DNA from 2 places in the Bacillus sp. D48C genome. Region 1 is predicted to be linked to the other one. Evidence: riboswitches for the same ligand, from Rfam matches in the RefSeq annotation. Region 1 holds a riboswitch; the other holds the start of a gene.

The links. A riboswitch is a leader RNA that binds a small molecule or an ion and turns the genes downstream of it on or off. The one in region 1 is predicted to bind FMN.
Region 2: linked by a shared signal. The riboswitch ahead of ribD (bifunctional diaminohydroxyphosphoribosylaminopyrimidine deaminase/5-amino-6-(5-phosphoribosylamino)uracil reductase RibD) and the one ahead of ACLBXA_RS15640 (ECF transporter S component) in region 1 are both predicted to bind FMN.

What each region holds. Positions count from the first base shown of each region.
Region 1 is NZ_JBKFAQ010000005.1:279,097-290,774, forward strand. Features, by position in the region: gene resB (cytochrome c biogenesis protein ResB) at 1-143, shown strand, start outside; gene resC (cytochrome c biogenesis protein ResC) at 158-1,315, shown strand; gene resD (DNA-binding response regulator ResD) at 1,618-2,334, shown strand; gene resE (sensor histidine kinase ResE) at 2,334-4,109, shown strand; gene ACLBXA_RS15625 (cob(I)yrinic acid a,c-diamide adenosyltransferase) at 4,246-4,827, shown strand; gene ACLBXA_RS15630 (peptidoglycan DD-metalloendopeptidase family protein) at 4,912-5,526, shown strand; gene ACLBXA_RS15635 (hypothetical protein) at 5,680-6,366, opposite strand; FMN riboswitch at 6,615-6,754, shown strand; gene ACLBXA_RS15640 (ECF transporter S component) at 6,917-7,495, shown strand; gene ACLBXA_RS15645 (ferredoxin) at 7,615-7,863, opposite strand; gene ACLBXA_RS15650 (helix-turn-helix domain-containing protein) at 8,163-9,224, shown strand; gene recQ (ATP-dependent DNA helicase RecQ) at 9,214-10,743, shown strand; gene ACLBXA_RS15660 (CPBP family intramembrane glutamic endopeptidase) at 10,743-11,306, shown strand; gene ACLBXA_RS15665 (LysM peptidoglycan-binding domain-containing protein) at 11,329-11,678, shown strand, end outside.
Region 2 is NZ_JBKFAQ010000001.1:721,240-732,917, reverse strand. Features, by position in the region: gene ACLBXA_RS03970 (GNAT family N-acetyltransferase) at 96-578, opposite strand; gene ACLBXA_RS03965 (alpha/beta hydrolase) at 660-1,583, shown strand; gene ACLBXA_RS03960 (DUF2552 family protein) at 1,594-1,839, opposite strand; gene ACLBXA_RS03955 (CDGSH iron-sulfur domain-containing protein) at 1,979-2,185, shown strand; FMN riboswitch at 2,376-2,519, shown strand; gene ribD (bifunctional diaminohydroxyphosphoribosylaminopyrimidine deaminase/5-amino-6-(5-phosphoribosylamino)uracil reductase RibD) at 2,825-3,937, shown strand; gene ribE (riboflavin synthase) at 3,919-4,563, shown strand; gene ribBA (bifunctional 3,4-dihydroxy-2-butanone 4-phosphate synthase/GTP cyclohydrolase II) at 4,576-5,769, shown strand; gene ribH (6,7-dimethyl-8-ribityllumazine synthase) at 5,788-6,249, shown strand; gene ACLBXA_RS03930 (hypothetical protein) at 6,272-6,592, opposite strand; gene bioB (biotin synthase) at 6,775-7,773, opposite strand; gene bioC (malonyl-ACP O-methyltransferase BioC) at 7,775-8,584, opposite strand; gene ACLBXA_RS03915 (alpha/beta fold hydrolase) at 8,550-9,290, opposite strand; gene bioF (8-amino-7-oxononanoate synthase) at 9,287-10,474, opposite strand; gene bioD (dethiobiotin synthase) at 10,440-11,168, opposite strand; gene bioA (adenosylmethionine--8-amino-7-oxononanoate transaminase) at 11,168-11,678, opposite strand, start outside.

The sequences.
Region 1 (11,678 bases):
TACAACGTGTTAATGATGAATGGTGGATTGCAGGGCATACGAATAAAAATTGGTTCGGTTTAAAGAAAGATATTGAAAGAGTAATAGAAGGTACAGCAATTCCACAGCCAAATGATAAAGTAATCGATAAAAAAATTAGTTAAGGTGGGGAAACGATATGGTGCAAATAAGTAGTAACTTTCTCTTTACCGCATTTATTTTATATTTAATTGCGACTCTATTTTTTGGTGGAGCCATTAAAGAAAAGGGTCATAAATGGGCAAATGTAGGAATAACAATTACAATTTTAGGGTTTATAGCACAAACAGTATATTTTGTTACAAGGTGGATTGCATCAGGGCATGCGCCAGTTAGTAACTTTTTTGAATTCGGTACATTTTTCGGCATGATGCTTGTAGGAGCATTTATTGTAATGTATTTTATGTACCGCGTAAGTATAATTGGACTATTTGCATTACCAGTTGCGCTTTTATTAATTGCCTATGCAAGTATGTTTCCGAGGGAAATATCTCCGCTTATTCCATCTTTAAAAAGTAATTGGTTACATATTCACGTGACGACTGCAGCAGCAGGACAAGCAATTTTAGCGATTAGTTTTATTACGGGCGTCATGTATTTATTAAAAAATGTAGATCAATCAACGAGAAGTAAACGGACATTTTGGCTAGAGACGGTAGTGTTTACGCTTGTTTGTACAGTTGGATTTATTGGAGTAACAACGGTATTTTCTAGTATGAAATATGAAGCGAAGTTTCAATGGGTTGATAAAAATGAACAACAACTGGAAATGAAGTACAATCTTCCAGCTTTAGTAGGACCGCATGAAGGGAAGTTACAGACAGAAAATAAATTAGAACCGGTAGTTGAAGTTCCAGCGATTGTAAATGCGAAAAAATTAAATACTGTTATTTGGTCAGTGTTAGTTGGAACATTACTTTATATTGTATTAAGGCTTGTTTTACGGAAGCGAGTATCGGCGGCACTTCAGCCGTTAGTAAAGAATACGAATAGTGATTTACTAGATGAAATCGGATATCGATCTATTGCAATTGGATTCCCAGTTTTCACATTAGGAGCGTTAATTTTTGCAATGATTTGGGCTCAAATAGCGTGGACGCGTTTTTGGGGCTGGGATCCGAAAGAGGTTTGGGCACTTATAACGTGGCTCTTTTATGCTGCAGTACTACATTTACGATTATCTAAAGGGTGGCATGGAGAGAAATCAGCTTGGCTTGCAGTAATTGGTTTTGCAATTATTATGTTTAACTTTATTGTAGTAAACTTAATTATTGCCGGTTTACATTCATATGCATAGAGAAATAAAATAGGAGAGTGCATGTCACTTTCCTATTTTATTTTTGTCAACTTTTCTTCTTTTTTGAGAAAAACATGACAAAGTAGCGGTTGATTTTGTAAAATGATGTCGAGGACATTATATACTGTTCAAAAAAAATACATAGTTTTGGAAAAAAATTGAACAAAATTTATTATTCTTGTGAAGCATAATATGGGAAGTGAAACATTTAGAAGATTGCTTAAATAAACGAGAATAGCGCAACATAATAGTAAAGAAGGGTAGGTGTGAACCGCTGAGGTGAGAGTACGCAGCGGGTAGAGATGGAAAATGAATCAAGAATTTTAATTGTAGATGATGAGGATCGTATTCGTCGTTTATTGAAAATGTACTTAGAAAGAGAACAATACACAATTGAAGAAGCAGATAATGGTGATACAGCTTTAGAAATGGCGTTGCAAAATGATTACGATTTAATCTTATTAGATCTTATGATGCCTGGTAAAGATGGCATTGAAGTATGTAAAGGGGTTCGTGAGAAGAAAGCGACACCAATTATTATGCTGACAGCAAAAGGTGAAGAAGTAAATAGAGTACAAGGATTTGAAGTTGGAACAGATGATTATATTGTAAAGCCATTTAGTCCACGTGAGGTCGTGCTACGTGTGAAAGCGGTATTACGTCGTGCTGTACCAACAACATTCTTTACACAAGATACAACGACAAAAGATGTTACTGTATTCCCGCACTTAACAATTGATAACGATGCACACCGTGTTACTGCAGATGGTAATGAAGTAAACTTAACGCCGAAAGAATATGAGTTACTATTATTTTTAGCGAAAGCTCCTGATAAAGTATTCGATCGTGAGCAATTGTTAAAAGAAGTATGGCAATATGAATTCTTCGGAGATTTACGTACAGTTGATACGCATGTAAAGCGTTTACGTGAGAAGTTAAGTAAAAAATCACCAGATGCTGCGAAGATGATTGTTACCGTTTGGGGCGTAGGTTATAAATTTGAGGTTGTGAACGACTGATGCTTTGGAGAAGTGTAGTAGGGAAGTTATGGATGACTATATTACTTCTCGTTTCGTTTGTGCTTGGATTTGTTGCGATTTTACTTTCACAGTTTTTTAGAACATATTATGTTGATATGAGTGAAGATAGGCTTCAAAAAGTTGCAACAAGTGTTTCAGAGTTAATTGAAGAAGGTGCCGATGTAAAAACGATTGAGAATATCGCGTACAAATTCTCTGATTCACTTTCAAGGATCATTATTGTAGAAGATGGTAAAGAAATATCATCTTCGCCGAAACAAGAAGGGTTAGTCACTCTTACAATGGATGATTTGAAAGAAGATAAAGAATTAGCGGCTGTTTTCACAGACAAAAAAGAAATTAAGAATAACATTAGAAAAGCCTCTAATAGTAGAAAGAATAAAAACACTGAAAATGATATTATGATTGTCGGAAAACCAGTGCAGTCAAAAAATCAAAGTGCAGTGTTCGTATACGAATCTTTACAAGTACCGATACAAGGCATGGAGAGAACGACTGATTTTATATTCTTATCAGCAGGGATTGCGATTATATTAACAACGTTCTTTGCATTCTTCTTGTCTACTCGAATTACAGCACCACTCCGTAAAATGCGTGAAGTTGCTTTTGAGGTGGCGCGTGGGAAGTTTGATGCGAAAGCTCCTATGGTGTCTCAGGACGAGATTGGTGAGCTTGCAACGGCCTTAAATCAAATGGGGAAACAGTTGAAGTTTAATATGAATGCACTGCAGCAAGAAAAAGAACAGTTAGCTAGTATTTTAAGTAGTATGGCAGATGGGGTTATTACGTTAAATCAAGAAGGTGAAGTCGTTGTAATTAATCCGCCGGCCGAACATTTCTTACAAGTTTGGCAAGAAGAAAAAGAGATAGAGCTAAGTAAAAAACTACCTTCTGAACTTGTGGAACTATTCCATCTTGTTGTAGAAAGTGAACAACAACAAGTTGTTGAAATTAATTTACAAAAAGGGAACTATGTAGTTCTTATGACGCCGCTTTACAATCAAACGAAAATTCGTGGAGCTGTAGCGGTACTGCGAGATATGACGGAAGAACGCCGTCTTGAAAAGATGCGTCAAGACTTTATTGCGAATGTATCGCATGAACTTCGTACACCAATGGTAATGCTGCAAGGGTATAGTGAAGCGATTTTAGATGATATTGTGCAAACGAAAGAAGAAATTGATGATTTTGTTCAAATCATTTATGATGAATCCGTTCGTTTAGGTAAACTTGTAAATGAATTATTAGATTTAGCACGCATGGAAAGTGGTAATGTAGAGTTACATATAGGTGAAGTTGATATTCATCCTTTCGTTGAAAAAATAGGTCGTAAATTCCAAGGGATTGCAAAGGATAAAGAGGTCGCGTTAACGGTTGATTTCAAAGATTCAATTGAACAATACCCGTTTGATGCAGATCGTATGGAGCAAGTATTGACGAATTTAATTGATAACGCAATACGTCATACAAACGCAGGCGGACATGTAACGCTTGTAATTGATTCGAAAAATAATGGCCTCATTTTTGAAGTACAAGATTCGGGTGCAGGCATTCCAGAAGAGGATATTCCATTTTTATTTGATCGTTTCTATAAAGCTGATAAAGCAAGAACACGTGGGAAAAAGGGTGGAACAGGACTCGGGCTTGCGATTGCGAAAAATATTGTTCAAGGTCATGATGGTAAAATTTCTGTTTCAAGTGTTGTTGGAGAAGGAACTACATTCTCTGTATATTTACCGAATCGTATAATTTAGATATGTGTTTTTAAAGTTGATAATGAATAAAGTTCTGCTGTTTTTTATTTTTTTGTAAACTCAATTAAATAAAGAATGGTAGAACTTTTTTCTATGTTGCTCGAATAAAGAATAACAAGAGAGGTGCTGTGAAGAAATGAAATTATATACAAAAACAGGAGATAAAGGAACGACAAGTGTAATAGGCGGTAGGGTTGATAAAGATGATATCCGTGTGGAAGCGTATGGAACAATAGACGAGGCGAATTCTCATATCGGATATGCAATGACTAAGCTTCAAGGCGGGACTTATAGAGATATTTACAATGAGCTCGAAAATATTCAACATGAGCTATTTGATTGCGGAGGAGACTTGGCAATAGTGGAACAAAAAATTCCTTATAAGGTGACAATTGAGATGGTTGAAAGCTTAGAAAGAAAGATTGATTTGTATATAGAAGAAGCACCGCCGCTAGAGCGCTTTATTTTACCAGGTGGAAGCGAGTCGGCAGCTGCTATTCATATTGCACGTACAGTTGTAAGGAGAGCAGAACGATGTATCGTGTCCTTACAAAAAGAAGGAGAAATAAATGAAGTTGTTCTAAAGTATGTAAATAGATTATCTGACTATTTATTTGCAGTAGCTAGAGTAATAAATGCCCGATTACAAGTGAAAGATGTGGAGTATAACCGTAGTGCATTAGTTTTTCGTGATAAGAAAGAGAAGGAAGTGGAGTAATTCACTTTCTTTTTTTGTATACTTTTTTCTGTAATATACCAAAATAGAGAAGGTATGGTGGTAATTAGAAAACGGAGGATGTATATGAAAGTTTTAAAATGCGGAGTCATGTTATTGAGTATACTGTTTGTATCTCAATTACATGTTTATGCAGAAGAAAATCGATGGACATGGCCTGTTGAAGGTCAGATAAGTGATTATTTTGGGACAAGGCATGGAAAACACTATGGTATTGATGTAGCTGCACCGATTGGAACGCCTGTGGCAGCTATCCAAGATGGTAAGGTAACGAAGTCTTATTATTCAAGTAGTTATGGAAATGTTGTATTTATTAAACACGGAGAATATGAGGCTGTATATGCACATTTAAATAAGAGATATGTGGGTCAAGGAGATTATATTTCAAAAGGTGAAAAAATTGGAGAAGTAGGGAACACGGGAGAATCGCGAGGTGCACACTTACATCTAGAACTTCATCAAGGAAGATGGACGATGGCGAAAAAGAATGCGATGAACCCATTGCTTGTTTTAAGTGAACAAAGAAATGAAGTTGTTTCTTCATCATTATATGTCGTACAAAAAGGGGATACTTTAGTTAGTATTGCACGGAAATTTAGTATGACACTTAAGGAAATTAAAGAAAAAAATGGATTGCAGCAAGAGCTAATTTATCCTAATCAACAATTATATGTTAAGTAAAGGTAACGTCTCAAAAATTAAACTTTGAATATTCTTAAATAAGGTTCAATGTAAATGAAATTATATGGGCGCTTCTGCTAGAAGTATTGAGTGAATTAGAGTATTTATATCTAAAAGAAAACCGTCCCAAAATTTATTTTGGGACGGCTTCTTTTACCAAAAAATAAAGACACATATAAATCCAGAAATAGCTAAATAGCTATATAAGTAAAAAACTTTTGTTCTTGTTTTCTCTTTTGTTCGAAACAGTACGATAGTCGGTTCAATTAAACCGATTGTCAAACAAAGTAGGCCAAGAAGCATACAACCAATCGAAATAGAATACAGGGCGATTTGTGGTGCTTGAAATGGAATCATCCATTTTAATAAAAATGCAATAAGTGCAGTGTAACAAATGCTACCGATGTATTTATTCAGTGGTGTATTAGAACGAAAACCAGGAAGTTTTTTTAAGAAAGAGCGGGAAACAACTTCTGTTTGTAAAGATGTATGCTCTTCAATAATTCTTTGAGCTTCTTTTCCTTTTTGAAAAAGGGATAAGATCCAATTTCGCTCACCCTGAAAAATAAATTGAGAAGTTGTCAAATAGTGATCAATCTTCACTTTACTCCAACTTTTCCACGGATGACGCTCACACAATTTTAATTTACTTTCTGTTTTTTTATCATACTGATAAATACTGATGCCATCTTCATCGAAAGTAGCATAGTATGTCTCGTTTGAGAATGTGCCTAAATCAATTGGGCAGTAGAAAAGTAATTCTTTTTTTAAGTAAAAGTATTCTTTTCTTAAGTTTTTTTTCATTGCTTCTCGAATAGAATGTCTCTTTTCTTTTTTCATGACATTTCCTCCATAACTCAGAAAATGTTCTTATCTTAACAATTCAATATCTTATCACTTTTAATTATATATGACTAGGTAATTCAAAAGAGAAATGCCGAATAATAAAAAATATGGATTGTATTGTAAAATATCTCGCAATTTATTTATTGTTACGAAAAATAAATAACTAATTTTAAATAAGTTACAATTTTTTTGTTCACAATGTTATGAGGTTGTTGTATAATGAAGGGGAAAATAGAATATCGGTCTATCTTCGGGGCAGGGTGAAAATCCCGACCGGCGGTGATGAACTATTTATGATTTTGTTCTAAGCCCGCGAGCCGTTAAGGCAGGATTTGGTGTGATTCCAAAGCCGACAGTACAGTCTGGATGGGAGAAGATGGAGGTTCAAGCGTTCAAAAAAGATATGGATTTGAACGTCTGTTTGATGTGCCTTAAATTCTCCCTTTGTGTAAAACACAAAGGGTTTTTTCGTTCTATGAAAAAATAGGCATAGCAGAACCTTTCCACTTTCCATGAGAAGATCGATGGAAAAGGAGAGAGAAAGATGAAACAAAAAAACAGTGTGGTGCAGATGGTGAGTGTAGCGATGCTAAGTAGTATTGCATATTTACTAATGATGTTAGATTTCCCGTTCCCAGGGCTTCCGCCATTTTTGAAAATTGATTTTAGTGATGTACCAGCTCTAATTGCAGCAATTATCTTTGGACCAGTAGCTGGAGTGATTGTAGAGGCAATAAAGAACATTTTACATTACGGGATTCAAGGAAGTTTAACGGGAGTACCAGTTGGAGAAATTGCAAACTTTATTGCAGGATGTTTATTTATTGGACCAGCAGCTTTCTTATTTAGAAAGTATCGTACTGTGAAGAGTTTAACGACAGGGTTAATGCTAGGGACAATTACAATGGCACTTATTATGAGTGTATTAAACTACATCATCATATTCCCGGCGTACACTTGGTTTTTAAATTCACCAGCTATGTCTAGCGAAGCTATAAGAACAACGGTTGTAACGGCAATCTTACCATTTAATTTAATTAAAGGAATTGTTGTAACAATTGTATTTGTGGCATTATTCTCACGCCTGAAAGTATGGGTGTTTGCAAAAATGAAAAATGCATAATATATATAAACCATTAGTAGTGTGGAACTACTAATGGTTTTTTATTAAGGAAAATAAAATTTAGATACAAAAAATGCCCCTCATCAATATGAGGGGCATTTTTTGAAGTTAATAAAAGACTATTCAAATTTTAAAGCGTCTCCGTCGAATGATTCGTCAGCAACTTTAATTGAGTCAGTTGGACAGCCTTCGAATGCATCCATCATATCTTCAATTAATACATCTGGAATTTCAACGATACCTTGGTTATCGTCTAATGTTACAAATGCAATACCTTCATCATCATAGTCATAAATGTCTGGTGCAGCAGCGCCACAAGCACCACATGCAATACAAGTATCTTTATCAACGATTGTATATTTTGCCATCTTTTTTCCCTCCTGATAATATGTATGTGAAAAGCTTGCCATAAAAATTATAACCTTATTGTAAAACGGTTTGTAAAACTTTTCAACATAAAATTATAATGATAATGCTTATCAATTAGAGTGTCAACTTATTTTTGAATTATGTCATAAGATTTTCAAAATACGTAAATATGATTTCGTTTGATACAATAGAATATATACAAGTATATAGTTCTTATTATGATAAGTTTAATGAGCGACAGTAGATAGTGTAATTGTACTGAAAAGAATGAAGTTAAGATTGGAAGGTGGAAGCGGTCATGCAAATACAATATACTTTGTTGCATTGTTTAAAACAATTGAATGGTGAAAGAACCGTTTCATCTATTTATTATTTACTAAAGGGCAAACGTTCTTCGCAAACTTTACAAGATGGAAATATGTTTAGAATTTCTTTTTTGTTCGGAATATATAAATCATTAAATAGAAATGACTATGATGGTGAAGTTGTAAAGTTGTTGCAAGCAGATTTTATTCAAGAAATACATGAAAATACATATGTGTTAACACCTAAGGGTAAAACGCAGTTACATAAATGGGAGGAAGTTTATGCTTTTCCAGCGCATTTGCATGGTTTACATTATGGAGAATTAGGTGAAACATTTTGGAAAAGATTGTCATTGATTATTCAAACTATATCAAATTTACAACAGAATAATACTAAGTTTATCCCGATTCAACAAGATACAGAAATAATGATGTGGGTGAAACGTTTTCTAACAGGAAGGCCATATAAGAGAAGTGAATTGGCGAGAAAACTGTGGACGGAAGTACATAATCTTTTAGAAAAAAGTAATGCGATAGAAGCGACGATTGTAACATATCGACTAACGGGTTATGAACGGATTGGTTGTACATTGCAACAATTAGCAGAAATTACGAAACAAGATATGTTCAGGGTGTATTTTTTATTTTGGGGTACAATGCATTTCTTTATACAAGAAGTTCGTGATAAAGAAAATGAATTTCCGCTATTAGCTGAAATTATATCTTATCCAAATGAGAGAGCTGAACTATTTAGTTTATCCACGAAAAAAACATATAATTTTTGGAGACAAGGGCGTTCTTTAGAAGAAATAGCAACGATTCGGAATTTGAAGGTTGCAACGATAGAAGATCATTTTGTTGAAATTGCTTTGCGAGAAAAAGATTTTTCTATTGAAATGTTTATGGAAAAAGAAAAGATAGACAAAGTAATAAAAGTAATTGAAGCATTGCAAACGCGGAAGTTACGTGTTTTGAAACAAGCGATTGGAGAAGATATCTCTTATTTTGAAGTTCGTCTTGTATTAGCGCGGATGGAGGGTGTAAATGAAACTTGAAGAATATTTATATAAGTGGTTTGGATATTCTGAATTTCGTCCAGGTCAAAAAGGAGTTATTACAGATTTATTAGAAGGAAAAGATGTGATAGCAATGCTTCCGACTGGAAGAGGAAAGTCTATGTGCTATCAGTTTCCGGGGCTTATGCGAGAAGGAACAGTGCTTGTTGTATCGCCGTTATTATCTTTAATGGAAGATCAAGTGACACAATTAAAGTATGTTGTGAAAAACCGAGTGATAGCATTTAATAGTTTTCGGACATTAAATGAAAAAAGAGAAGCGATGAAAAAATTATCTTCATATAAATTTATTTTTGTTTCACCAGAGATGTTACAGTCGGAGTTATTAATTAGGGAATTGAAGAAAATTCATATTTCATTATTTGTTGTTGATGAGGCTCATTGTATTTCTCAATGGGGTTATGATTTTAGACCGGACTATAAGAAACTAAATGTAGTTATTGAAAATATTGGTTCTCCTACAGTGTTAGCATTGACAGCCACAGCGACAAAAGGGGTACTGCAAGATATCGCAGACAGTTTAAATTTAAAGGGTGCCGCGGAACATGTATACTCTATTGACCGTCCTAATATTGCAATGGAGGTGCAATTTGTAGAGACGATAGAAGAAAAGAAAGAGGCGCTTTTGGAGCAGGTGATGTATTTACAAGGGCCGGGGATTGTATATTGTTCAAGTAGAGCGTGGACAGAAAGGTTAACGGAATACTTGAGAGGGAAAGGTGTTACTGGTGTAGCTTTTTATCATGGTGGTATGGAACATGAAGAGCGTATGTTAATTCAACAGCAGTTTATGAACGATCAATTGCAGCTTGTAATATGTACAAGTGCATTTGGTATGGGGGTAAATAAGGCGAATACGCAATATATTATTCATTTTCATTATCCAACTAATATAGCTTCTTACTTACAAGAAATCGGAAGAGCTGGAAGAGATGGCAAACCGAGTATAGCTATTTTATTGTGTAGTCCGTTGGATCATGATTTACCACTTTCAATCATTGAGGATGAATTGCCAAGTAAGTCGCAAATACAATTTTTATTTTCTTTACTACAAGAAAGAATGTTTCAAACGAAAGAATTACCAATAGAAGATGTAGAAGAAATTTGTTATAATGCAGCAAGATTTAATGAGCAATATTGGCGTTTCGTTCGTTATCATCTCGAACAGGTTGGAATTATACAACAACGAAGATTATTATTAGAGGGTTTGTCAGATGAAATTATGAACCGATTAATAGCTGAAGTAGAAATAAGGTTGCGTAATAAATATAGTGAATTAGAAAATATGAAGTCATGGATACGAGTTAAAGGATGTAGACGTGAATATGTGCTGCAACAGTTCGGTTATAGGAAAGAGAAAGAGTTAAATAATTGCTGCGATTATTGCGGTATTACAAAAGAAGATTATAAAAAAAGACGAGCGCAACAATCGGATTTCGACTATAATTGGGAAACAGAGTTACAAAAGCTTTTCGGCCTAGAAAAGATGGAGGAATGATGAACATTCAAAGGCATAATGTTGAAGATATGAGTCCGCAGGAAATAAGGCTGAATCTATATATAACACAGTTAATTATTATCGGTATTGGCTGTTTACTAGCATATATATTATTTCAAGATGTAAAAGAAGTGTTTAATTTATGGAAATGGGAACCAGTATCTATACTTATTATAGGTGGTTTGTTAGCGATTGGTATTGTGTTATTAGATTATGTTGCAATGCGAGTGTTTCCAGAGTCTTGGTTTGATGATGGTGGTATTAACGATAAGATGTTTCGAGGAATGTCGGTTCTACATTTACTCGTTATTACGTTCGTAATCGGTTTTGCAGAAGAATTTTTATTTAGAGGTGTAGTGCAGACTCATTTTGGAATTGTAATTGCGAGTTTAGTATTTGCAGTGTTACATATTCGTTATATAACAAAGCCATTTTTGTTTTGTTTCGTCTGTTTCATTAGTTTTGTCTTTGGTTATGTATTTGAATGGACAGGGAATTTGTTTATAACAATCTTTGCACACTTTCTTGTTGATTTTATAATGGGACTCCAATTAAGAAAATAAATGGAAGGTGGTGGTGAACAACATGAGGAAACGAATTCCTGATTTTGAAGAGGAATTAGAAGTTGAGCGAGTGGAAGAAAAAGAAAGTTTACCGCCGCGTAGTGAAATTCATAGAAATAAAGAGAAAAAACAAAAGTTTAAAATAAATCACATTTTCGTCCGGGTTTTAACATTTCTATTCATTCTGCTGCCAATTAGTATTTTGTGGTATACGGATAAATATATTCAGGTGAAGGGCGATAGTAATAATGCCGGGAAAAGTGCGTTTGAAGTAATCTTCTTTGATTCAGCTAAATCTGATTCACAGAAACAGTCTGAAAAAGCGATAACGCATACTGTGAAAGAGGGAGAAACTTTAGAAAGTATAGCGAA
Region 2 (11,678 bases), on a different contig from region 1:
TCACCCCTTAATATGGTAATAGATTACAATTTTACGGTAACCTAAATTACACTATCCGTCAAGATTAATAACTCATATTTCTGAAAATTGTTACATCATTTCACTAAACGATACTCCAACTGAATTTCATGTAAAATTGGGATATTATCATATCCAATACGTGGAATTTCTTTCTTTATTTTTCGTGCCTCCTCTACCGCATTCACATATAAATTAGTCATTACAAAATTACGTTTTTGGTAAAATCGTAACGCATTCATATTATCATTTGTTGTAATAAGACAAACCTGCCTGCACCGTTCTTCTTCTGCAACTTGCAATACACAATCCACAAGCTTCTTCCCTATTCCTTTTCTTTCTTCAATACTATCTAACGATATAATTTCACACATATTTCCAGTCACTTCATACGTTATAATTCCGATTATTCTGTCATTAGAAAACGCAACAAATCCTGGCAACTCTTCTAATTGATGCCCCTTACCACGTGAAACCATCAATGAACTTCCCCAGTTCTCACACATAAACATTCGAATTGTTTCTTTCATCGTTGGCGTAATTTTTTGTATATGCACCATTTCCTATTTCTCCCCTTTTATATCATTGTGATACAATATAAGTGTATCACATGTAACGGTATTTGGAGGATGAGGTAAAGTATGAAACGTTTTTTTGCAGCATTGTTTACTGTACTAGGTGCGATAACAGCCCTTGGGATTTTCTTTACAAATAAAGTGATGTATTTAAAGAAAAAAACAGAGGAAGAAGTACTCGAAAGAGAAACGAAAAAACATTTTCGTATAGAAGATTTTGATGCTCTTCATAAAGAAGAAATTCATATTCCTTCACAATTCGGATATGATCTTCACGGCTATTACATTCCTGCTGGTCATTCCAATAAGTTTATGATTTTTTGTCACGGCGTAACTGTAAATAAAATGAACTCTGTAAAATATGCAAGGTTATTTTTAAACAGAGGGTATAATGTCGTTATTTATGATCATCGTCGTCATGGTAAAACTGGCGGAAAAACAACAAGCTATGGATACTATGAAAAACATGATTTAAAATCTATAGTTGACTGGCTAAAAAGTCGCTTTGGAACAAATATAACACTCGGTATTCATGGTGAATCTATGGGAGCTGCAACACTTCTTCAATACGCAGGACTTGTAGAAGATGGTGCTGATTTCTATATTGCAGATTGTCCTTTCTCTGATTTTCACGGACAATTACAGCACCGTTTAAAGGTTGAATTCCATTTACCAAAATGGCCTTTATTACCTTTAGCAAATGCTTTTTTAAAAGTGCGTGACGGTTATACGATTCGCGAAGTTTCACCAATTGATTGTATAAAAAATATTAACAATCCCGTCCTCTTTATTCATAGTAAAGATGATGATTATATTTTAGCTGATATGACGAAATCACTATATGAAGCAAAAGAAAACAATAAACAACTTTATATTGCAGAACGTGGTGCACACGCTTGCTCTTATAACGAAAATAAAGAAGAGTACGAAGCAGCCATCGATCAATTTTTAAACACATATGTGAAAGAAACAAAAAACAGGCTTGCATAAGCCTGTTTTTTTATTGCGCTAAAACGTCTGTAACTTGTTCCATATTTTCAGAAATCCATTGCATTGCATCATCTAACGTTGGGAATTCTGTCGTTTGAAATGTTACTTCATCTTGAAGTAACCAAACATCCTTTGCCTCTTGCCCTACACCTGCAATGGACCAATGTAACAAACTATATGGATGATTATCATTCAAAAATGATGCCCACGTGCGCTCATTTGCAATGTTTCGTAATGTATGTAATTGTTTATCCATCTCTCGTCACCTTACTCTAGTCAGTTATGAAAACTATTATAACACTCTCTTCTTTCTCAAACAAAGTGCTCTTTTTATATTGTCAAGCACTTCCCTTGATTATATGATGAAATTAAGCGTTTGGGAAGGAGGGATAACGTTGGCAAAAGTACAAATTAAAGTAAATGATAATGGCTCTTTTCGCGTTACAGGGGACGTGGAATTAGTCGACTCACAAGGGAATGTATTCCCAGCAAAACCGGCATTTTCTTTATGCCGTTGTGGTTTATCAAAAAATATGCCTTATTGCGACGCTTCGCATAAAGGTAAATTCGAGTCTGTTGTTAGAGCACCAGAGGCAGAATAATTTTACATGTGACATGCACATTTTTTTGTGCATGTTTTTTCTTTTTAGCAACTCCGTTATATCCCTTCTCCTTACAACACTTCTAATACTTTTATTTCCATTCCAGCCCACATATATTTTCACACAATTCTTCACATTCGAATATTTTTTACTAGCCTTTTATTTTTTTTGTGCTATAATTTGAGCAAACAGCATCCTTCGGGGTCGGGTGAAATTCCCAACCGGCGGTGATGAAGTGAAAACTTCTAAGTCCGTGACCCGTTTTCAACTCGAAAACGGTGGATCTAGTGAAACTCTAGGGCCGACAGTATAGTCTGGATGGGAGAAGGATATGTTTCTAGTTTTTTATATAGTGAATACACTTTTATTTCAGTATGCATATTTTTAAAGATTCATTTTGATTCTTTATATATGTTTAATTTTCTATACTTATTTTTTATACTGAAATAAAAAGAGACAACTAGCGTTTAAAAATTCGATATTTTGCTAGGTTTTTTCCTTATGCAGAAATATCAATTATCGTTAGGTTTCTTTCCTATGCTTTCGTATTCAAACTATATTTCTAGAAATCACGTCTCCCAAACCCCAAGGATATTAAATCCTTGGGGTTTTTTGATTTTTTTAGGAGAGGTGAAGAAAATGACAGATCAAGAATATATGAGGATTGCCCTGCAGTTAGCAGAAGGAACATCAGGACAAACAAGTCCAAATCCTATGGTTGGTGCTGTTGTTGTAAAAGATGGAAACATCGTTGGTATGGGGGCTCATTTACGAGCTGGTGAAGAACACGCAGAAGTTCATGCCCTTCAAATGGCTAGTCAGAACGCCAAAGACGCTACCGTTTATGTAACACTGGAACCGTGTAGCCACTTTGGAAAAACACCACCTTGTTGTGAATTGCTCATCGAAAAAGGAGTTAAGCGTGTGGTAATTGCTACTCTCGATTGTAATCCGCTCGTTTCTGGTAACGGAAAAAGAAGATTAGAGGAAGCTAGAATTGAAGTAACTACCGGTGTTCTTGAAGCAGAAGCAGTTTTATTAAATCGCTACTTTTTTCACTACATGAAAACGAAACGCCCTTTTGTAACAATCAAAACAGCGATGAGCTTAGATGGAAAAATAGCAACTGTAACTGGTGAAAGTAAGTGGATTACAGGTGAAGAAGCACGTGCTGATGTTCACCAATATCGCCATACACATGATGCAATTCTTGTTGGAGTGAATACAGTTATAGCTGATAATCCTCATTTAACAACAAGAATTCCAAATGGTGGGAAACATCCTATTCGCGTTGTTTTAGATACCCATTTACGAACGCCACCATCTTCTCATGTTATAACAGATGGTTTAGCACCGACATGGATTATTGTCGGTAAGGATGTAAAGAAAGAGAAGATATCTTCTTATAATTCTAAAAATATAGCTATATTCCAAATGGAAACGAAGCATATAGAAATCGAGGACCTTCTTTCCTTTCTTGGAGAGAAACAAATTCTTTCTCTATTCGTTGAAGGTGGCCAATCAATTCATGCAAGTTTCTTAAAAACAAACAATTTCAATGAAATTGTAACCTATATAAGCCCGAAATTAATTGGTGGAAAAGATGCTCCTACTTTATTTGGAGGAAATGGTTTTTCAAAATTACAAGATGCGCTTTCCTTGAAAATTCAAGAGATGAAACAAATTGGTGATGATATAAAAATCGTTGCGAATGCCCGAAACGAGGTGACGGAATGTTTACAGGAATTGTAGAAGAATTAGGAACGATAGCAAACATGCAACAAAGCGGAGAAGCGATGAAATTAACGATTCATGCAAAGAAAATTTTATCAGATGTTCACTTAGGTGATAGTATCGCAGTTAACGGTATTTGCTTAACTGTAACAAACTTTACAACTACTTCATTTACAGTTGATGCAATGCCTGAAACGATGCAGTCGACATCGCTTCGCATGCTTAAACCCCACTCTAAAGTAAATTTAGAGCGGGCAATGTCTGCAAATGGAAGATTCGGTGGACATTTCGTTTCAGGACACATTGATGGCATCGGAACGATTTTAACTAAAAAACAACATTACAATGCCGTCTATTATAAAATAGCAATTTCTGATGAATTGCTACACTATTGTTTGCATAAAGGGTCCATTGCTGTTGATGGAACGAGTTTAACGATATTTGATATAGACGAAGCTTCCATAACGATTTCACTCATCCCGCACACAGTAAGCGAATCTGTCATTGGAGAAAAAAATGCCGGAGATATCGTAAATATTGAGTGTGACATGATTGGTAAATATATCGAACGCTTTATTACTAAACCTGCAAAACGAGTAGGTTCAATGACCGAAAGTTTTTTACAAGAAAACGGATTTCTATAAGGGGGAAGCACAATGTTTCATCGTATTGAAGAAGCTCTAGAAGATTTAAAACAAGGTAAAGTCGTTATCGTATGTGATGATGAAAACCGAGAAAATGAAGGCGACTTTATTGCTTTAGCAGAGTACATTACACCGGAAACAATTAATTTTATGATTACACATGGTCGTGGTCTCGTTTGTGTACCGATTACGGAAGGATACGCAGAACGTCTACAATTAGAACCAATGGTATCTCATAATACAGATTCACATCATACTGCGTTTACAGTGAGCATTGACCATGTTTCTACAACAACAGGGATTAGCGCTCACGAACGTGCAACTACGATACAAGAATTGTTAAATCCCGCATCAAAAGGCACTGATTTCAATCGACCTGGACATATCTTTCCATTAATTGCGAAAGAAGGCGGTGTCCTGCGTCGTGCAGGTCATACAGAAGCTGCTGTTGATTTAGCAAAGCTATGCGGTGCCGAACCAGCTGGAGTTATTTGCGAGATTATAAATGAGGACGGCACGATGGCACGTGTACCTGATTTAATAGAATGCGCAAAACAATTTGATATAAAAATGATTACAATAGAAGATTTAATCGCTTACCGCCGCCATCATGAAACACTTGTGACGAGAGAGGTGGAAATTACATTACCTACAGATTTCGGTACTTTCCACGCAATTGGCTATTCTAACTCATTAGATACGAAAGAACATATCGCACTTGTAAAAGGTGATATTTCAATAGGTGAACCGGTACTTGTGCGTGTTCATTCTGAATGCTTAACAGGAGATGTATTCGGTTCACATCGCTGCGATTGCGGACCACAACTCCATGCAGCACTTGCTCAAATTGAGCGTGAAGGAAAAGGTGTTCTTCTTTATATGAGACAAGAAGGAAGAGGCATTGGGCTTCTTAATAAGCTTCGTGCTTATAAATTACAAGAAGAAGGATTCGATACTGTAGAAGCAAATGAAAAACTCGGCTTCCCTGCTGATCTTCGTGATTACGGTATCGGTGCACAAATATTAAAAGATTTAGGTTTACAAAGTTTACGATTATTAACGAATAACCCAAGAAAAATTGCTGGCTTACAAGGTTACGATTTAGAAGTAGTCGAGCGTGTACCGTTGCAAATGCCAGCAAAAGAAGAGAATAAATCGTATTTACAAACGAAAGTAAACAAATTAGGACACTTACTAAACTTATAATTAAAGGAGAGATTTATTATGGTATTCGAAGGTCATTTGGTTGGTACAGGATTAAAAGTTGGAGTTGTTGTTGGACGTTTTAATGAATTTATTACAAGTAAGTTACTTGGCGGCGCTTTAGACGGATTAAAGCGTCACGGTGTAGAAGAAAATGATATTGATGTTGCTTGGGTTCCTGGTGCATTTGAAATTTCTTTAATCGCTAAAAAGATGGCTAGTAGCGGAAAGTATGATGCTGTTATTACATTAGGTACTGTAATCCGAGGTGCTACAACTCACTACGATTACGTTTGTAATGAAGTAGCAAAAGGTGTTGCGTCTTTATCACTACAAATGGACATCCCAGTTATTTTCGGCGTATTAACGACAGAAACAATTGAACAAGCGATTGAACGCGCAGGTACGAAAGCTGGTAATAAAGGATATGAATCAGCTGTTGCTGCAATTGAAATGGCTCACTTATCAAAACAATGGGCATAAAAAAAGAGGCTGCGGCCTCTTTTTATTTTTTCACCTTTTTTTGTACATCTTTTATTAATTCATTCATCGTTTTTCCTTCTGTTTTTATATGAAGAGCTTGTGCTGTTCTCCATACATTCTCTCTTTTTTTCGCTTCTTCTATAATAGTAATTTCTTTTCTAACTTCCTTTAAATCTTTTCCTTCCGTTTTCAATCCAAAATGTTCAGCTTTCGTTCGAAAGTGTTGTTCGATTCTTTGTTGCATCTCTTTTTGTTCAGGATTTTCAGCAGCCTTAACTGGATCAGAACTTATTGCTTTTATTAAAATTAAACAAGTCATAATCGCTAATATGTATTTGTACATGTAAAATCCTCCAACCCAATATAAATTACATATTTACTATGTACAACTAGGGCTTGGAAAATTCGTCCACAAAAATTCTTTTTTTCGCTCAAAAACCAATAATACCAAGCGTTCACAACTATTTATTACATTTTATTTACAAAAAAAGCAAACCCTTTTACAAGTTTGCTTTTTCATCTATCTTATAATGCACATTCTTCAATCTCAAATCCTAAATCTGCAATCATACCCCAGTCCGCAGTCGGCTCTTGTCCAGCTGTCGTTAAGTAGTCCCCGACAAAAATAGAATTTGCTGCAAATAAACCGATTGGCTGTACAGAACGTAAATTGATTTCACGTCCTCCTGAAATACGAATTTCTTTTGTTGGGTTTACAAAACGCATCATTGCCAGTACTTTTAAACATTCTACTGGCGTTAACTCTTTTTGCCCTTCAAGAGGTGTCCCCTTTACAGCAACAAGGAAATTACAAGGGATAGAATCTGCATCTATACGTTGTAATTCAAATGCAATTTCAGCACGCTCTTCAATTGTTTCTCCCATGCCAAAAATCGCTCCAGAGCATGGTGAAATACCAGCTTGTTTCGCTTTTTGAACTGTATCAACACGATCATCATACGTATGCGTTGAACAAATACTATCGTAATTATTTGCATGTGTATTTAAGTTGTGGTTATAACGATGCACGCCTGCTTCCGCTAAACGTCCTGCTTGATCTTCATTTAAGAAACCTAAACAACAACAAATCTTCAAGTCTGTCGTTTCACGAATTTCCTTAACTGCTCCAATTACGTGATTTACCTCTTTATCCGTCGGACGACGACCAGACGCTACAATACAATATGTACCTGCTTTACGGCGTATTGCTTCATGTGCCCCTTCTACAATTTTCTCCTGCGTTAACCATGCATATTTATCAATTGGTGCTTCTGAAATAATAGACTGTGAGCAATATCCACAATCTTCAGGACATAATCCAGATTTCGTATTAATAATCATATTCAATTTTACTTTCTTACCAAAGTGATGATGGCGAATAATGTAAGCTGCATTCATAATTTCTAAAACTTCTGTATCATCAGCTTCTAATATCGCTATTGCATCTTCTTTCGTAATCATCTTTTCTTCCACTACGTCGTATGCAAGTTTTTTCCAATCCCTTTTTGTTTGTACTTGTTTCATTTCATCTCTTCCCCTCTTTTGTTATATGCATAAATAAAGCATGATACGTTGCCATTATCCCTTCATTTCCCGTGAAGTCTCTTTCGTATATGCGCAGCATCGCACGAAAGAGTGAGGGACTTTGACAATATGATCCTTCATTGCTATTAGTTGCTCCTACTTTTCGAATAGAATGCAGAAACTCCTTAACTTCTGTAAAACTCTCTATGTAACATGTTTCAGAAACATGCACATCCCCTGTTTCTATCTTACATATATGAAGCAACTGATCTTTTGAATAAAAACGTTGACCAATCGATGTTTCATTTTTTATATTTCTTTCTTCTTTCGCACGTTGGAACGAAGCATGCAATTCTTGAAATGTTTCATGTCCAAACGTTGAAAAGAGTAATATGCCATCTATAGACAAATGTTGAAATAAATTTCTTAACACTTGTTGTAAATTATTTAACCATTGAAATGTAGCATTTGAAATAATGACATCATATGATTCTTCTAATCGTAATCGCTCAATATCTTCACAGTGAAACGTTACATTTTTTACATTTTGTCTAGTTTGCGCAATCGCAATCATACTTTCAGCAAAATCAACTGCTGTAATATGTGCTTTCGGAAATAACTTTGATAATTGTTCTGTTACATACCCCGTCCCGCATCCCAGTTCTAAAATACGTATTGATGCCGTTTCACTATATCGTTCCTTTAAGATTGAAAGTAATGAATGTGCCATCTTTTTTTGTACATTTGCATATCGATCGTAAGATACGGCTGCCCCATTAAACCGTTTTTGTAGTAACGTTTTGTTGATCATGTCGTATCCCCTCTACAAATTGAATTATCTCATTTGCACAATATTCAAAATTCGTTACACATAATGCATGCCCTGCTTCACTTACTACTTTCAGCTCGCTGCTGCTATTCTCCGTCATACTACGTGCCGCAGACAATGGGCATATTACATCCTGTTCTCCGTGAATAAGTAGTATAGGTACTTTAATTTCTTTTAGTTCTTCTCTCATATCTGTTTCTATTAAATAATCTAAACCTAGTTGTAAAGACTGAATAGAATCACCTTTAAAACGGTCTACAATGTCTTCAAAGTTTTTATTCTCTTTTAGCTCATCTTTCGTAAACATATTTTCATAAAACCGCTTGAGCGTATCTTCTTTCCTTCTCGCCAAATTTCTTTTCAGCCGTTCTACATGCAAAGCATTCCATCCGTTACTGTAATCGCTCGTACTTGTAAATTTAGCAGTACCACCAATTAATACGATGCCTTTTGCCTTAATCTTTTTATAAGCTTCAACTGCTGCTAACGCTCCTAGTGACCATCCAACTAAAATTACGTTGTCATTATGCGCTACATCTATAATTCGTTCCGCAAATTCACTTCGTTCTTTCACATTACGCCAATCTATGCATTGAACAGGATATCCTTTAAAATACGGAATTACTAAATCCCAAATATTCTCTTCCATTCCCCATCCGGGAATAAAAATAATCTTTAGCTCGTTCATACGAAAATCTCCTCTTCTTTCGCAATGTGAATAATTCGATCAATAGCCCATTTTAAATCAGCTATTGTATGTTGCGATGTAACTGCAAAGCGAATTCGAGAACTATGAACCGGCACAGTTGGCGGACGAATTGCAATAGCCGCAATCCCTGCCTCTTGCAACCTTTTACTAAACCGTAAAGCATGTTCATTTGAACCGACTACAATCGGTACAATATGAGTTGAACTATTCCCAATATCAAAACCAGCATCCCTTAATTTAGTTCTGAAGTATTCTCCATTTGCTATAAGGTTCTCTCTTCTTTCGTTATCTTCTTTTACAATTTCAATTGCTTTTTGCACCGCTCCTAACGTGCTTGGTGGTAAAGCTGTAGTAAAAATAAAGCTTCTCATCATATTTTGTAAATACTCTATATAAATTTCATCACCTGTCAAATACGCACCATAACACCCTAAAGCCTTACTAAACGTCCCCATATGTATATCAATTTTTTGAGAAAGATTTTTTTCTATGTGAGATAATCCAGCTCCGCCGATTCCATATATTCCACTCGCATGTGCTTCATCGACTATAATGATTGCTCCGTATTTCTCTTTCAGTTGTACTAAATCTCTCAAATACGCAGTATCACCATCCATACTAAAAACGGTATCTGTTACGATTAATTTCCTCTTTTCAGGCGAAGCCATTTTCAAAAGCTTCTCTAAATGATCCAAATCATTATGACGATACCTTTTATGCTCTGCCCCGCTTAATATGATTCCATCAACAATACTTGCGTGATTTAACTTATCACTAAAAACAATATCGTGCCGAGAGGCTAAAGAAGATATGGCACCTATATTTGCCGTATACCCACTATTTACAATTAAAGCTCTTTCAGTACCTTTCCAGTCACATATGCTTCTCTCAACCTCTTCATATAATGGATGATTTCCTACAACGAGACGAGAGGCAGTCGCTCCAGTTCCATATCTTTTTGTACAGGCAATAGCAGCTTCTTTTAACCTTTCATCTCCAGCTAACCCTAAATAATTATTTGACGCTAAATTTAACATCCTTTTTTTATCTCGAATAAGCCAAGTCTCTTCTGCCTGCTCTGTTACATATAAATTTCGATACTGCCCTTGCTTATGTAATTGTTGTAATTTAGATTGAAGGTGCGCCCGCCACGTTTGATTCATTTTGGATAAACTCCTCTAATTTTGAAATCATAATATATTCTTTTGCAGATTCCAATACTTCTTCTTTCGTAAACTCACCTTCAAAGAATGGTAATAATCCTAAAACTGGTACCCCGCTCAACTCTTCAATCATCTCTTTATTTTCTTGCACTCTTTCCATTTCACATTCTTTGCAACCTGATAAAATGACACCCGCTACGGTTAAGCCATGCGCCTTTGCGTAAGCAATCGTTAACACTGTATGATTTACTGTTCCTAATGTAGGACGAGCTACTACAATAAGAGGCAACTGTAATTCTTTTGCAAAATCAATTACTAAAGCATCTTCTGTATATGGGACAGCAAGCCCACCTGCTCCTTCTACAAATAAGCTATTAAACTCTTTTAATAGTTCATTATAGTAATCAGTAATTTCTTTTAACTTTACTACTCTTCCAGCTCTTTTCATGGCAAGTCTCGGAGCAAGTGGTTCTTCAATAAAATAAGGGCAAATTTCATTTTCTTGTGTCGGTACACCTGATAATACTTTTAACCTTGCCGCATCTCCCTCAGGGTTTGATGCAACATGCCCACTTTGCAACGGTTTATATACCCCTACGTTATATCCTAATTCTCTAAATACACCTGCTATAGCACCTGCAACTACTGTTTTTCCAACTTCAGTATCAGTTGCTGTTATGAAAAAACCACTCATTATTCTCCCTCCGTAACATCCGAGATTGCCTTATATAAGATGCGTAACATATCATCAATCTCTTCAAAAGTAGAAGCAAGTGGCGGCATAAATACAATCGTGTTACCTAGCGGTCGTAAAATCATACCTAGCTCTCTTGAGCGTTTACATACTTGAACACCGACTCTTTCTGTCCAGTCAAAAGCTTCTTTCGTTTCCTTATTCTTCACAAGCTCGATACCAACCATTAATCCGCACTGACGAATATCACCTACATGTTTATACGCAAAGAGCTTTTCTAATTGCGCTGCCACATAATCCGTTTTACGTGCCACTTCTTCTATTAAATTTGTTTTTTCATATAGTTCTAGATTCGCGATTGCTACGGCACACCCTAACGGATTGCCTGTATAGCTATGTCCATGGAAAAATGTTTTTTGTTCTTCATATTCTCCTAAGAAGGCATTATATATTTCATCTGTCGTTACGGTAACTGCAATTGGTAAATATCCACCTGTTAAACCTTTACCA